Regions from separate parts of the Streptococcus mutans genome, predicted to be linked through region 1. Evidence: predicted binding sites of a transcription regulator. Region 1 holds the regulator's gene; each other region holds the start of a gene.
The links. Region 1 encodes CtsR, which represses protease genes until heat stress. Its sites were predicted from a motif close to TTGGTCAAAAAAGGTCAAANA; they were not measured.
Positions count from the first base shown of each region.

Region 2: a site for CtsR is predicted at 1,353-1,373, ahead of FNL60_RS07695 (ATP-dependent Clp protease ATP-binding subunit). Genes of this name have one in related genera too.
Region 3: a site for CtsR is predicted at 1,703-1,723, ahead of clpP (ATP-dependent Clp protease proteolytic subunit ClpP). Genes of this name have one in related genera too.

Region 1 is NZ_AP019720.1:1,867,634-1,871,747, forward strand. It holds gene FNL60_RS09590 (ATP-dependent Clp protease ATP-binding subunit) at 1-2,436, opposite strand, end outside; gene ctsR (transcriptional regulator CtsR) at 2,433-2,897, opposite strand; gene tsf (translation elongation factor Ts) at 3,178-4,114, opposite strand, start outside.
Region 2 is NZ_AP019720.1:1,518,199-1,522,312, forward strand. It holds gene FNL60_RS07685 (YkuJ family protein) at 1-110, opposite strand, end outside; gene argF (ornithine carbamoyltransferase) at 187-1,167, opposite strand; gene FNL60_RS07695 (ATP-dependent Clp protease ATP-binding subunit) at 1,424-3,685, shown strand; gene FNL60_RS07700 (NUDIX hydrolase) at 3,796-4,114, shown strand, end outside.
Region 3 is NZ_AP019720.1:484,279-488,392, reverse strand. It holds gene FNL60_RS02670 (ABC transporter substrate-binding protein) at 1-155, opposite strand, end outside; gene FNL60_RS02665 (YlbG family protein) at 258-506, opposite strand; gene FNL60_RS02660 (YlbF/YmcA family competence regulator) at 513-953, opposite strand; gene clpP (ATP-dependent Clp protease proteolytic subunit ClpP) at 1,068-1,682, opposite strand; gene upp (uracil phosphoribosyltransferase) at 1,991-2,620, opposite strand; gene FNL60_RS02645 (MalY/PatB family protein) at 2,933-4,096, opposite strand; gene FNL60_RS02640 (cystathionine gamma-synthase) at 4,111-4,114, opposite strand, start outside.

The DNA of each region.
Region 1 (4,114 bases):
AATATCAAATTTTAATTTTTCTTTTTGAATACCTATTTTCAGAGTCTGTCCACTAGCTAGTTTTCCCGAAAGAATAAGCTCTGCTAACTTATCTTCCACTTCTGTCTGAAGTGTCCGACGCAAAGGACGTGCCCCCATTTCAGCATCATAACCTGCCAGAGCTAAATGTTTCAAAGCTGAAGGCTGAAACTTAAGTGTAATCCCCTGATCAGCCAAATGGGCAATCAATGGAGCAACCATAATTTTAACAACATGGCGTATGTCTTCTTGACCAAGGTTATGAAAGACAACTTTTTCATCAATACGATTAATAAATTCAGGTCGGTAAACCTTTTTTAATTCCTCTAAAATACGACTTTCCATGGCCTTATAATCCTGGGAAAAGCTTTTAGCTCCAAAACCAACGGTTTTATCATCACGAAGCGCAGTCGCACCCAAATTAGAGGTCATGATAATAATCGTATTTGAAAAATCAACTTTGCGACCACGGCTATCTGTCAAAACACCATCATCAAGTACTTGAAGTAAGATATTGAAAATATCTGGATGAGCTTTTTCCACCTCATCAAAAAGAAGAACAGAGTAAGGTTTGTTACGAACCTTTTCCGTCAACTCACCGCCTTCTTCATACCCCACATAGCCCGGAGGAGCTCCATTAAGGCGAGAAGCTGCAAATTTTTCCATATATTCGCTCATGTCAAAACGAATAAGAGCTGACTCATCATCAAAAAGCACTTCTGCCAAAGCCTTAGCAAGCTCTGTTTTACCAACACCTGTCGGCCCCAAAAACATGAAAGAGCCAATGGGACGTTTGCCAACCCGAATTCCGGATTGATTGCGGCGAATAGCACGGCTGATACTGGACACCGCATCGTCTTGACCAATTACACGCTTATGTAATTCCCTTTCGAGATTAAGGTACTTTTTACTGTCAGCCTGTGTTAATTTTTTGACAGGGATGCCTGAAAGTTTGCTGAGAGTAGCTAGGATATCTTCTTCCTTGACTTCAGCTCGTTTTTTAAGTAGAGGCTTCTTCTCCTTTTTCAGCAAACGCTTAGCTAATTGGTAATCGTTAGTGATAAGAGCATGATCTAAATCTGTCAAATAAGCTGGTGCCTTTTTTTTCACTAAGCCTTGAACAGTTGCACTAGCTTCATCTAAAAGATCGATAGCCGAATCAGGTAAATTTTTACCACTTAAATAACGATGTGCTCCTTTGACTGCCGCCATTACGGCTGCATCAGAAATAATAACATGATGATAAGTTTCATAACTCTTCTTTAAACCAAGCAAGATCTGATAAGCTTCTTCTTCACTTGGTTCTTCAATAGTTACCTTAGCAAAACGGCGAGAAAGAGCAGCATCTTTTTCAATATGCTTTTGATACTCCTCTTGAGTAGTCGCTCCAATCGTTCTAAGACTGCCGCGCGCTAAAGCTGGTTTAAGAATATTAGCAGCATCCAGCGTACTATCAATACCACTTCCTGAACCCATAATGGTATGCAGCTCATCAATGAAGAGGACAATGTGACCATCTGCTTCAATGTCTGCAATAATTTGATTCATTCGTTCCTCAAAATCGCCACGAAAACGAGTCCCTGCAACAACACTCATCATATCGAGCTCTAGTACTTTCATATCTGCCAATTCAAAAGGAACGGCACTATCCACAATACGTTGAGCAAGGCCGTAAGCCAAGGCCGTCTTCCCAACACCAGCATCGCCAACTAAAACAGGGTTATTTTTTGTCTTACGGCTTAAAATTTGAACCATCCGTGAAATTTCTTGTTCACGGCCAATAACAGGTTCTAAACGACCTTGTCTTGCCAACTCCGTCAAATCCCGTGTAAAATCAGCTAGTTCACCTGTAACGCTAGGTGGCTTCATTAAATCAGAAAAGCTGCTGCTATTTTTGACCTTTTTAGGTTTACGCATTTCAAAGATGGCCTTAATGTCCTCTTTGGAAAAGCCAGCATAACGTTCAATCACTTTTCGCAGATCCAAAAGACGGATGGACTCTCCATCATCTTTGGCGTGAAAACCAACTAATTCTAAAATGCGAGTCGCCAAAAGATTAGGATTCAGTAACATAGCAAAGAGAACATGTTCTGTGCCGACTTCTTTAGCGTGTGTCACCTGACTAATAGCAGCGGCCTCTGCTAGGGTTCGTTTTAAAGCATGTGATTGCTCTAAAAGCATAATATCATTACTCGAGGACTTAGGCTTTTTACCAATCGCCAAAATAGCAGCAGCCTGATAATCCTCAAAACGGACATCTGCTTCAAACTCCGCAAAACTTAAACCAGCCACTGAGGAATCAATCTCTACCATTGCAAGAAGGACATGCCAGCTTTCTAAATAGGAACTTTCAAAACGAGCTGCTTCAAACTGCGCCAATCGAAAGACTTCCTGCATTTTTAATGAGTAATCGGTCATAGATGGTATCCTTTTCTATCTAAACGTTGTAATATTTTGCGAAGCATACGGGCACGAATTCGAGAGCTCTCTTCTCCAAGAACATCATCTCCTGAACTCGCCAAAATAATATTCCCTTCACGCTCGCTAATAATTTTCTCATCAAAGAGAAGTTGAATAATATCTGTAAAAACTTGCTCGCTAATTTGTTCACCAATAGTCGCTTCTAAATCATTGAGCATCTGGTGTTGGTCTGAAAAACGGATTTTAGCAATCCTAATATAACCGCCACCACCACGTTTGCTCTCAACGGCATAACCACGGCTCTCTGTGAAACGCGTCTTAATGACATAATTAATCTGACTGGGAACAACACTAAAATTATCTGCCAGAACACTTCTTTTGATTTCCGCGAAGCCCGACTGTGCTAAGATTTTTTTAATATATTCTTCAATACTGTCTGAAGTATTTTTTGACGTCATGCTTCCAACTCCTTCCCAGTCACTTTGACTATAACTGACCTTATTATATCGAAAATTTGTTTTTTTGGAAAGCCAAAGGAAATCTAGTTTTAAAAAATATGTCGTTTACTGATTCATATTTTGGATAAAAAGTCTACCATGTACTTTACAACAAAGTATAAAGAATTTAAATCTTTAAAAGTTTAAAACAGTACAATAAAAACGACTTTCAGTAACAGCACTCTAATGTTAGAGACAACATTCTAACTTTGGAGTACTGTTCAAAAAGTCGCTTTTTATTTTATTTATTAAGAGCAGCTGCCATGGTTGCAGCAACTTCATTTTCAAAATCGTTAGCTGCTTTTTCAATACCTTCGCCGACCTCAAAACGAACAAAGCTAATCACTTTCCCATTTACGGATTCCATATAAGCTTCAACAGTCTTACTGTCATCCATAATGTAAACTTGTGATAACAAAGTATATTGTTGGTCAACCTTCGTATTGTCCAAGAAGAAGCGAGCCATTTTACCAGGAATGATTTTATCCCAAATTTTTTCAGGTTTGCCTTCAGCTTTAAGCTCTGCCTTGATATCTTCTTCAGCTTGAGCAACGACTTCATCAGTTAATTGACCTTGTGAACCGTATTTAAGAAGCGGAAGAGCTGGTTTATCAACCATAGCGCGGCTTTCATTATCTTGTTCAATTTTATGGTTCATTTGAGCCAATTCATCATGAATAAATTCTTCGCTCAATTCTTTGTATGAAAGAACACTTGGGTTCATTGCAGCAACATGCATGGCAAGTTGTTTGGCAAGAGCTTCATCCGTATTTTCACCTTCAAGGACCGTGACAACGCCAATCTTACCACCATTATGCTGGTAGGCACCGAAAACTTGTTTATCAGCTTTTTCAACAAGAGCAAAACGGCGGAAAGAAATTTTTTCTCCAATGGTTGCTGTTGCATTGACATAAGCAGCCTCTAAAGTATCTCCAGCTGCTGTTTTTAAAGCAAGGGCTTCTTCATTGTTAGCAGGTTTACCTTCAGCGATAACTTTAGCTGTTTCATTGACTAAGTCAACAAATTGAGCATTTTTAGCAACAAAATCGGTTTCGGCATTAACTTCCACAATAGCGGCAACATTGCCATCAACATAAACACTTGTTAAACCTTCAGCGGCAACACGGTCAGCTTTTTTAGCTGCTTTGGCCATACCTTTTTCGCGAAGAAGTTCAACT
Region 2 (4,114 bases), 350 kb from region 1:
GAAACCTCTGCAACAACAGCACCATCACGTTCAAAATGACGTTTCAAATTATTGCTGTCAGTCGTCATTAATTCCAAACGATTAATAATTCTCACCAAGTGTGATTCCATGATATTCTCCTATTCGTTTTTTAACTCTTTTCATTTTAACACAAATAAGCTAAAAAAACAGTAAAATAGTTGATTTTTAGATATTTTTTAAGGAGTGATACATAATTGCTTTAATTGAATGTAAACGATTTTCTGCCTCTTGAAAAATAGTCTGGCTATGCTTTTGAAATACAGCATCTGTCATTTCAAGTTCTTTATAACCGTACCGCTCGTAAATTTCTCGGCCAATTTCAGTATTGAGATCGTGAAAGGCCGGTAAGCAATGCAAAACAAGAGCATTGGGCTTTCTAACCCTATTAAGCAGAGCTTGATTGATCTGATAAGGCAGTAATAAATCGATCCTTTCCTTAAAATCAACCTCTTCTCCCATGGATACCCAGACATCTGTGTAGAGAATATCAGTATCGGCAACAGCTGCAGTGTCATCAGTAATTGTAATTAGCCCTTCTGTCTGATGCTTTTTAGCCAAAGCTACAATTTCTGACTCAGGCTGCAGCTCTTTAGGCGCTATGATTTTAACATTAATCCCCAAAATAGCCGACGTCACAAGTAAAGAATTGGCAACATTATTGCGGCCATCTCCTAGATAAGCTAAGGTCAGATCTTCAAATTTCCCAAAATGTTCTTTTACAGTCATAAAATCAGCAATCATCTGTGTGGGATGCCAAGTATCTGTTAGTCCATTCCAAACAGGCACACCAGAAAATTCCGCTAAGAGCTCAACACTTTCTTGCTTAAACCCACGGTACTCAATACCATCAAACATGGTTCCTAAAACTTTAGCCGTATCAACAAGAGACTCTTTTTTCCCTAATTGAATGTCATCTTTTCCTAAATAAGACACATTCATTCCCAGATCTTGTCCAGCAACAGTAAAAGCACTCCTTGTTCTTGTAGAGGTTTTTTCAAAAATTAAAGCAATATTGAGTCCATCCAAATATCGGTGTGGAATGCGTTCTTTTTTTAATTTTTTAAATTGCATAGCAAGATAAATGAAGTCTTCTATCTCTTTCTTACTGTAATCTATTTCCTTTAAAAATGATTTTGCTTTTGTCATGATTCATCTCCTTGAATTTTTATACTCTATTTTTACATTTTTATTCATATTTGTCAAGAACAGCTTTAACTAAATTAGCTCTAATCCATTCGATATTACAAAATGATAGCCAAATCATATCAATTTTTTAACTTCCAATCTTTTTACTTGATTTATAAGCGAATGATGCTATAATTAACGTATAAAGTTTGACCATTATTGACCATTTCTTTAATGAGCAAATCTTGTATTCTATGACGAAAGGGGTATTCATATTATGCTCTGTCAAAATTGTAAATTAAATGAAGCGACTATTCATCTATATGCTAATGTTAATGGTCAGCAAAAGCAGATTGACCTTTGTCAAAATTGTTATCAAATTATGAAAACAGATCCTGAAAATGGACCTTTAAATCATCTTTCGCAACAAAATTCGTCATCCATCAATCCTTTCTTTGATGATTTCTTTGGCGATTTGAATAATTTTCGTGCCTTTAATAATCAAGATCTGCCAAACACACCGCCAACACAAGCTGGCGGCGGCAATGGTAACGGAGGCAATAATCGCCGTCCCGGCGGACCTCAGCAACAGGCCTCCCAAAAGCCAAATGGGTTGCTTGAAGAGTTTGGTATTAATTTAACAGATATTGCGCGCAAGGGTGAAATTGATCCTGTTATTGGCCGTGATGAAGAAATCACAAGGGTTATCGAAATTCTCAACCGTCGCACAAAGAATAATCCTGTTCTTATTGGAGAACCGGGTGTCGGTAAAACTGCTGTTGTCGAAGGACTGGCGCAAAAAATTGTTGATGGTGATGTTCCACAAAAATTACATGGAAAAAATGTCATTCGTCTGGACGTCGTCAGCCTTGTTCAAGGTACTGGTATTCGAGGCCAATTTGAAGAACGGATGCAAAAGCTAATGGAAGAAATCCGTCAACGTCAAGATGTTATTCTTTTCATTGATGAAATTCATGAAATTGTTGGTGCTGGTTCTGCTGGCGATGGCAATATGGACGCCGGAAATATTTTAAAACCCGCTTTGGCACGCGGTGAGCTTCAACTTGTTGGTGCTACAACACTCAATGAATATCGGATTATTGAAAAAGATGCCGCTTTGGAACGTCGAATGCAACCCGTAAAAGTTGATGAACCTAGTGTTGCAGAAACCATAACGATTCTTAAAGGTATTCAGCCCAAATATGAAGATTACCATCATGTAAAGTATACAGATGAAGCGATTGAAGCTGCTGCAAATCTTTCAAATCGTTACATTCAGGATCGTTTTTTACCTGATAAGGCTATTGATCTTCTAGATGAAGCTGGCTCTAAAATGAATTTAACACTTAACTTTGTAGATCCTAAAGAAATTGATCACCGCTTGATTGAAGCCGAAAATCTAAAAGCTCAAGCAACCCGTGATGAAGATTATGAAAAAGCAGCTTACTTCCGTGATCAAATTGCCAAATACAAGGAAATGCAATCCGCTAAACTTGATAAGGAGAATACTCCTGTTATTACAGAAAAAAATATTGAAGTAATTGTCGAGCAAAAGACCAATATTCCTGTTGGTGAATTAAAAGAAAAGGAACAATCACAATTAATTCATCTCGCTGACGATCTTAAAACGCGTGTTATTGGACAGGATGCTGCTGTTGATAAAATTGCTAAAGCTATTCGCCGCAATCGTGTTGGACTAGGCACTCCAAATCGGCCAATTGGTTCTTTCCTTTTTGTCGGCCCTACTGGTGTTGGTAAAACGGAACTCTCTAAACAATTAGCTATTGAGCTTTTTGGTTCTGAAGATAGTATGATTCGTTTCGATATGAGTGAATACATGGAAAAACATGCTGTGGCTAAACTTGTTGGTGCACCTCCGGGATATGTCGGTTATGAAGAAGCTGGTCAGTTAACCGAAAAAGTTCGTCGCAATCCTTATTCATTGATCTTACTCGATGAAGTTGAAAAAGCTCATCCAGATGTCATGCATATGTTCTTACAAGTGCTTGATGATGGCCGTCTAACGGATGGACAAGGACGCACTGTCAGCTTTAAGGATACTATTATTATCATGACCTCAAATGCTGGTACAGGGAAATCTGAAGCTAATGTTGGTTTTGGTGCCAGTCGAGAAGGCCGTACTAATTCTGTTCTAGGCGAATTGGGTAACTTCTTTAGCCCTGAATTTATGAACCGTTTTGATGGTATCATCGAATTTCAGGCTTTAAGCAAGGATAATCTTCTTCAAATTGTTTCTCTCATGCTGGATGACGTTAATCAACGTTTAGCTGTTAATGCTATTCACCTTGATGTAACTGATAAAGTTAAAGAAAAATTGGTTGATCTCGGTTATGATCCTAAAATGGGAGCAAGACCGCTGCGTCGTACTATCCAAGAACATATTGAAGATGCTATTACGGATTTCTACTTAGAGCATCCTGATCAAAAAGAACTAAAAGCTATTATGACAAGCAACGGCAAAATTGTTATCAGGGCTTCTAACAAAGTCGAAACGGTTACCAAAGCAACTTCAGATTAAAGAAATCAGGTCTTTCCTGATTTTTTCTTTTTTTCAATAATTGGGCAAATATGGTATTTTTTAGTATAATAAAAAGCGAATCTGACTGGTTAACAATTGAAGGAGATAATATGACAAACCATCCAACCTTTGGTGATAAATTAGAAAATGTTGATTACAAGACGCGCTATGGTGTTTATGCTGTTATTCCAAATAAAGACAAGACTAAAATCATTTTAGTACAGGCACCCAATGGATCTTGGTTTCTACCCGGTGGTGAAATTGAAGCAGGTGAGAATCACTTAACAGCTTTAGAGCGAGAACTCATTGAAGAACTAGGTTTTACGGCTGATATTGGCCATTATTATGGTCAGGCTGACGAATATTTCTACTCTAGTCATCGTGAGACCTATTTTTACAATCCTGCCTACCTTTATGAAGTCACTCAGT
Region 3 (4,114 bases), 640 kb from region 1:
ACATCTCCTGATAATTCAAGATTGTAACCAATTTTTACAGTATCTCCAATTTTATTACCAGCTGCATCTGATGAACCACCAGATGCTGAGCTGCAAGCTGCAAGAACAGCTGCACTGACAAAAGAAAGAGCTGCTAGAGCTATTTTTTTCTTCATATGTTTTCTCCTTAAATTTATCTTAAATATTAGTCATCAATAAGAATACTGAATTATCTGAATATTGTCAAGCATATTTCCTCATTTTTTATAGGTGCCCTCTTAGCGCATTAAACTGCCTACAAAATTTTGATCAATCGTATCAATATAGGATGGAAGAACCTTTTTGACAAATTTAAGAGCACCAATCTCTTCAATGATTTTATCAGTTTCGTCTTGAGCAATATAGAGTACTGAATAACGCATTCGCCGAGAATGGTAAACGACGTTGCCATACTTATTAAGCTTTCTGGCATCACGATTATAATAAAGATAAACAATAAGACCTAGTCTTTTTTTCTTTTCAAACATTTTCTCTTATCTTTCCTTAATATTATTGCCATATCCTTTTTTGTGAGGTGGTTTATGCGGTGCCAGCGGTAAACCCGTATCTACAAAAACATCAGATGAAACAGATTCTGCTATTTTTTGAGCAATCTTAGCTAGAACTTCCTGTAAATCCACTTCGGCTCTGCGAAGTGCAATAACTTTTTCGTTCAAATCAAGCTGACGTTTTTTTTCAAACATCTTTCGCCTCAATTGCTTTACTTCCGGACGGTATTTAATAAAAGTTTTTTGATCATTGTAATCTTCATTATAATGTTGAAAATTACTAATTTCTTTTTGCAAATTTTTATCAGCTAAAAATGCTTTTTGAGCTGCCTTGTATGTCCTGACCACCTCCAAATTTAAAAAAGCAGCCACAAGATCATCAAGAGTATCTTCAATTGCAAATAATTGACTGTTAATTTTTAACATATTTCTATTATAACAAAAAAATGATTTTCCGCTTTGTTTATTACCTCTTTTCAGAAAATCATAGTTTTTCTACTCAACTCAAAAAGCTAAGTCATTATAACTCAGCTTTTCTACTTATTTTAATTCATTATTTTCCATGATTTCATCGATGAAGCCATACTTTAATGTTTCCTTAGCATCCATCCAATAATCACGTTCAGCATCCTTATGAATTTGTTTTACTGTTTTTCCAGAATTATCCGATAGAATCTTTTCTAATTTTTTGCGTGTTTTAAGCAATTGTTCGGCAGCAATAGCCATATCAGACTGCTGTGTGCCACCGCCTGTACCGCCCATTGGCTGATGGATAAGATATTCTGCATTTGGTAACATAAAACGTTTTCCTTTGGCACCGCTAGAAGCGATGATTGTTCCCATGGAAGCAGCAATACCCATAACAATCGTTTGAACATCAGACTTAATAAAGTTCATCGTATCAACAATAGCAAGACCAGCTGAAACAGAACCACCCGGTGAGTTAATATAAAGATAAATGTCTTTGGTATTATCTTGTGCATCAAGAAACAGTAACTGAGCAATAATGGAATTTGCCATATTGTCTTCAACAGGACCAGTTAACATAATAATACGATCTTTTAATAGACGTGAATAAATATCATAAGAGCGTTCACCACGGCTCGTTTGTTCAATAACTACAGGAATCATACTGTATTTCTCCTTTAATTCAATCTTGGAGTTATTATATCCTATTGGTCAAAAAAGGTCAAATATTTACATTGATTTTTGACAACTTTTTTAAAGTGAGGATCTATCAAGTAACTCTTAACCCCTGAGCTGTTCTTGTGACAATTCCCTTTTAAAATCCTTAAAAGCAAAATTTATCAGACTTAACCTCGTTATCCCATTTTAAGCTCGGGAAATAACAGTCCACTGGACTTAGCCTCGCTATCTCATTTCAGGCTCGGGAAATAACAGTCCACTGGACTTAGCCTCGCTATCTCATTTTCAGGCTCGGGAAATAACAGTCCACTGGACTGTTATTTTGTGCCAAACAAGCGATCGCCTGCATCCCCAAGACCTGGAACAATATAGCCCTTTTCATTTAGTTTTTCATCAAGAGCCGCTGTATAAATATCAATATCGGGATGTGCTTCCTGTAATTTCTTAAGGCCTTCAGGAGCCGAAACAAGACAAACAAATTTGATATTGGCTGCTCCTCTTTTTTTAAGAGAATCAATAGCCAAGACAGCCGAACCTCCAGTTGCTAACATGGGATCAACCACAAAAATCTGACGTTGGTCAATATCTTCAGGTAATTTAACCAGATATTCTACCGGCTCCAATGTTTCTTCATCACGATACATACCAATATGACCAACTTTAGCTGCTGGTACCAAACTCAAGAGTCCGTCAACCATACCAATACCAGCACGCAAAATTGGAACAATGGCCAATTTCTTTCCTGTCAACTGTTTTTGTACAGTCTTAGTAATCGGCGTTTCAATCTCAACCTCTTCTAGCGGCAATTCACGGGAGACTTCATACCCCATAAGCATAGCAATTTCATTGACTAATTCACGAAAATGCTTTGTTGAAGTATCTTTACGACGTAAAATAGAGAGTTTGTGCTGAATGAGCGGATGCGAAATGATTTGAAATTTCCCCATAATGTATCCTTTTTCTATTTTGTATTTTCTGTGACCATTATAGCATAAAAAAGCCGATAAATTCCAATCAAATCTTAAATTTGAGAGGAAGCCATTACCTAATTTGTTCCTCTTTTTAAGAAGTAACAGATAGCACATTAGATATAAAACCTCAACAAGGCAAGAACTATAGCTACCATAATGTACAAATAAGCAGAGATAGCAAAAAATCAAGTCATCAAAAAGATATTTTTGATAAAAGTAACTGTATATAAAAACATTCCAAAAATCGGACAGGATTTGCCAATTTCAAGAATGTTTTAAAAATATTTTTTATTTTCCAAAGACACTGATAATGCGACTTAGTGCTTCTTGAACTGTATTTTTAGGTGTCGCAACATTAAGACGAGCAAAGTACTTGCCTTCCTTACCGAAGTGTGCGCCATCATTGAGGACAACTTTTGCTTCATTTTGCAGTTTTTCACTCAGTTGAGACTGAGCAATAGCATAAGCAGAAAAATCCAGCCAAACCAAATAAGTACCTTCAGGTTCCATCACTTTGATTTTCGTTTTTGTTTCTAATTCCTTTATGACCAGTTTAATATTTCCCTCAATAACTGTTTTGAGCTCTTCCAACCAAGGTTTTCCATATTGGAAGGCCGCTTGAGTTGCTATCATCCCAACGGTTGGCACTTCATGCTGATTGTTAGCCAACTGCCTATATTGAAATTTTCGACGCAAACTCTCATTTTGAATAATAGCAAAGCTGCTTTTAGTTCCTGCAATATTAAATGTTTTAGTTGCTGAACTTAGAATAATCGTAAAATCCTTGTATGAAGCATCTAAAGTGTTGAGGGAATGATGTGTATTTCCAAAAAGAGCCAAATCCTGATGAATTTCATCAGAAACTAAAATCACACCATGCTTCTTGCAAAGCTCAGCTATTTTGATCAAATCATCATTATCCCAAACACGCCCACCAGGATTATGAGGACTGCAAAGAAGATAAATTTTGACATTATTGTCAATAATATCTTTCTCCAGCTGTTCAAAATCAATCTCGAAACGTCCATTAATAATTTGAAGAGAATTTTCTACCAACCGACGGTCATTTAGTCTGATTGTACGTGCGAAAGGATAATAGACGGGTGAGTTAATTAAAACAGCATCTCCTTTTTCACTAAAAGCCTGCAGAGCTATTGAAATGGCTGGAACAACGCCATCAATGAAAAGAATATCTTCTTTTACAACAGCATAGTCATGCTCCTTTTTTTCCCAATCAATAACCGCTTGATAGAGGTCATCGTTAAAATAGTTATAACCAAAAATATGTTCTCGTCCATAATTAATAATAGCTTCTTTAATTTCTGGTACAGGCAAAAAGTCCATATCAGCCACCCACATCTGGAGAAGTTCTGGATTATTTTCAGAAGTTTTCCACTTATAGGTAAATTGGTTAAGACGGTCAGGTCTTGTTGTAAAATCATATCGTCCCATCTCTTTTATCTCCTTTAA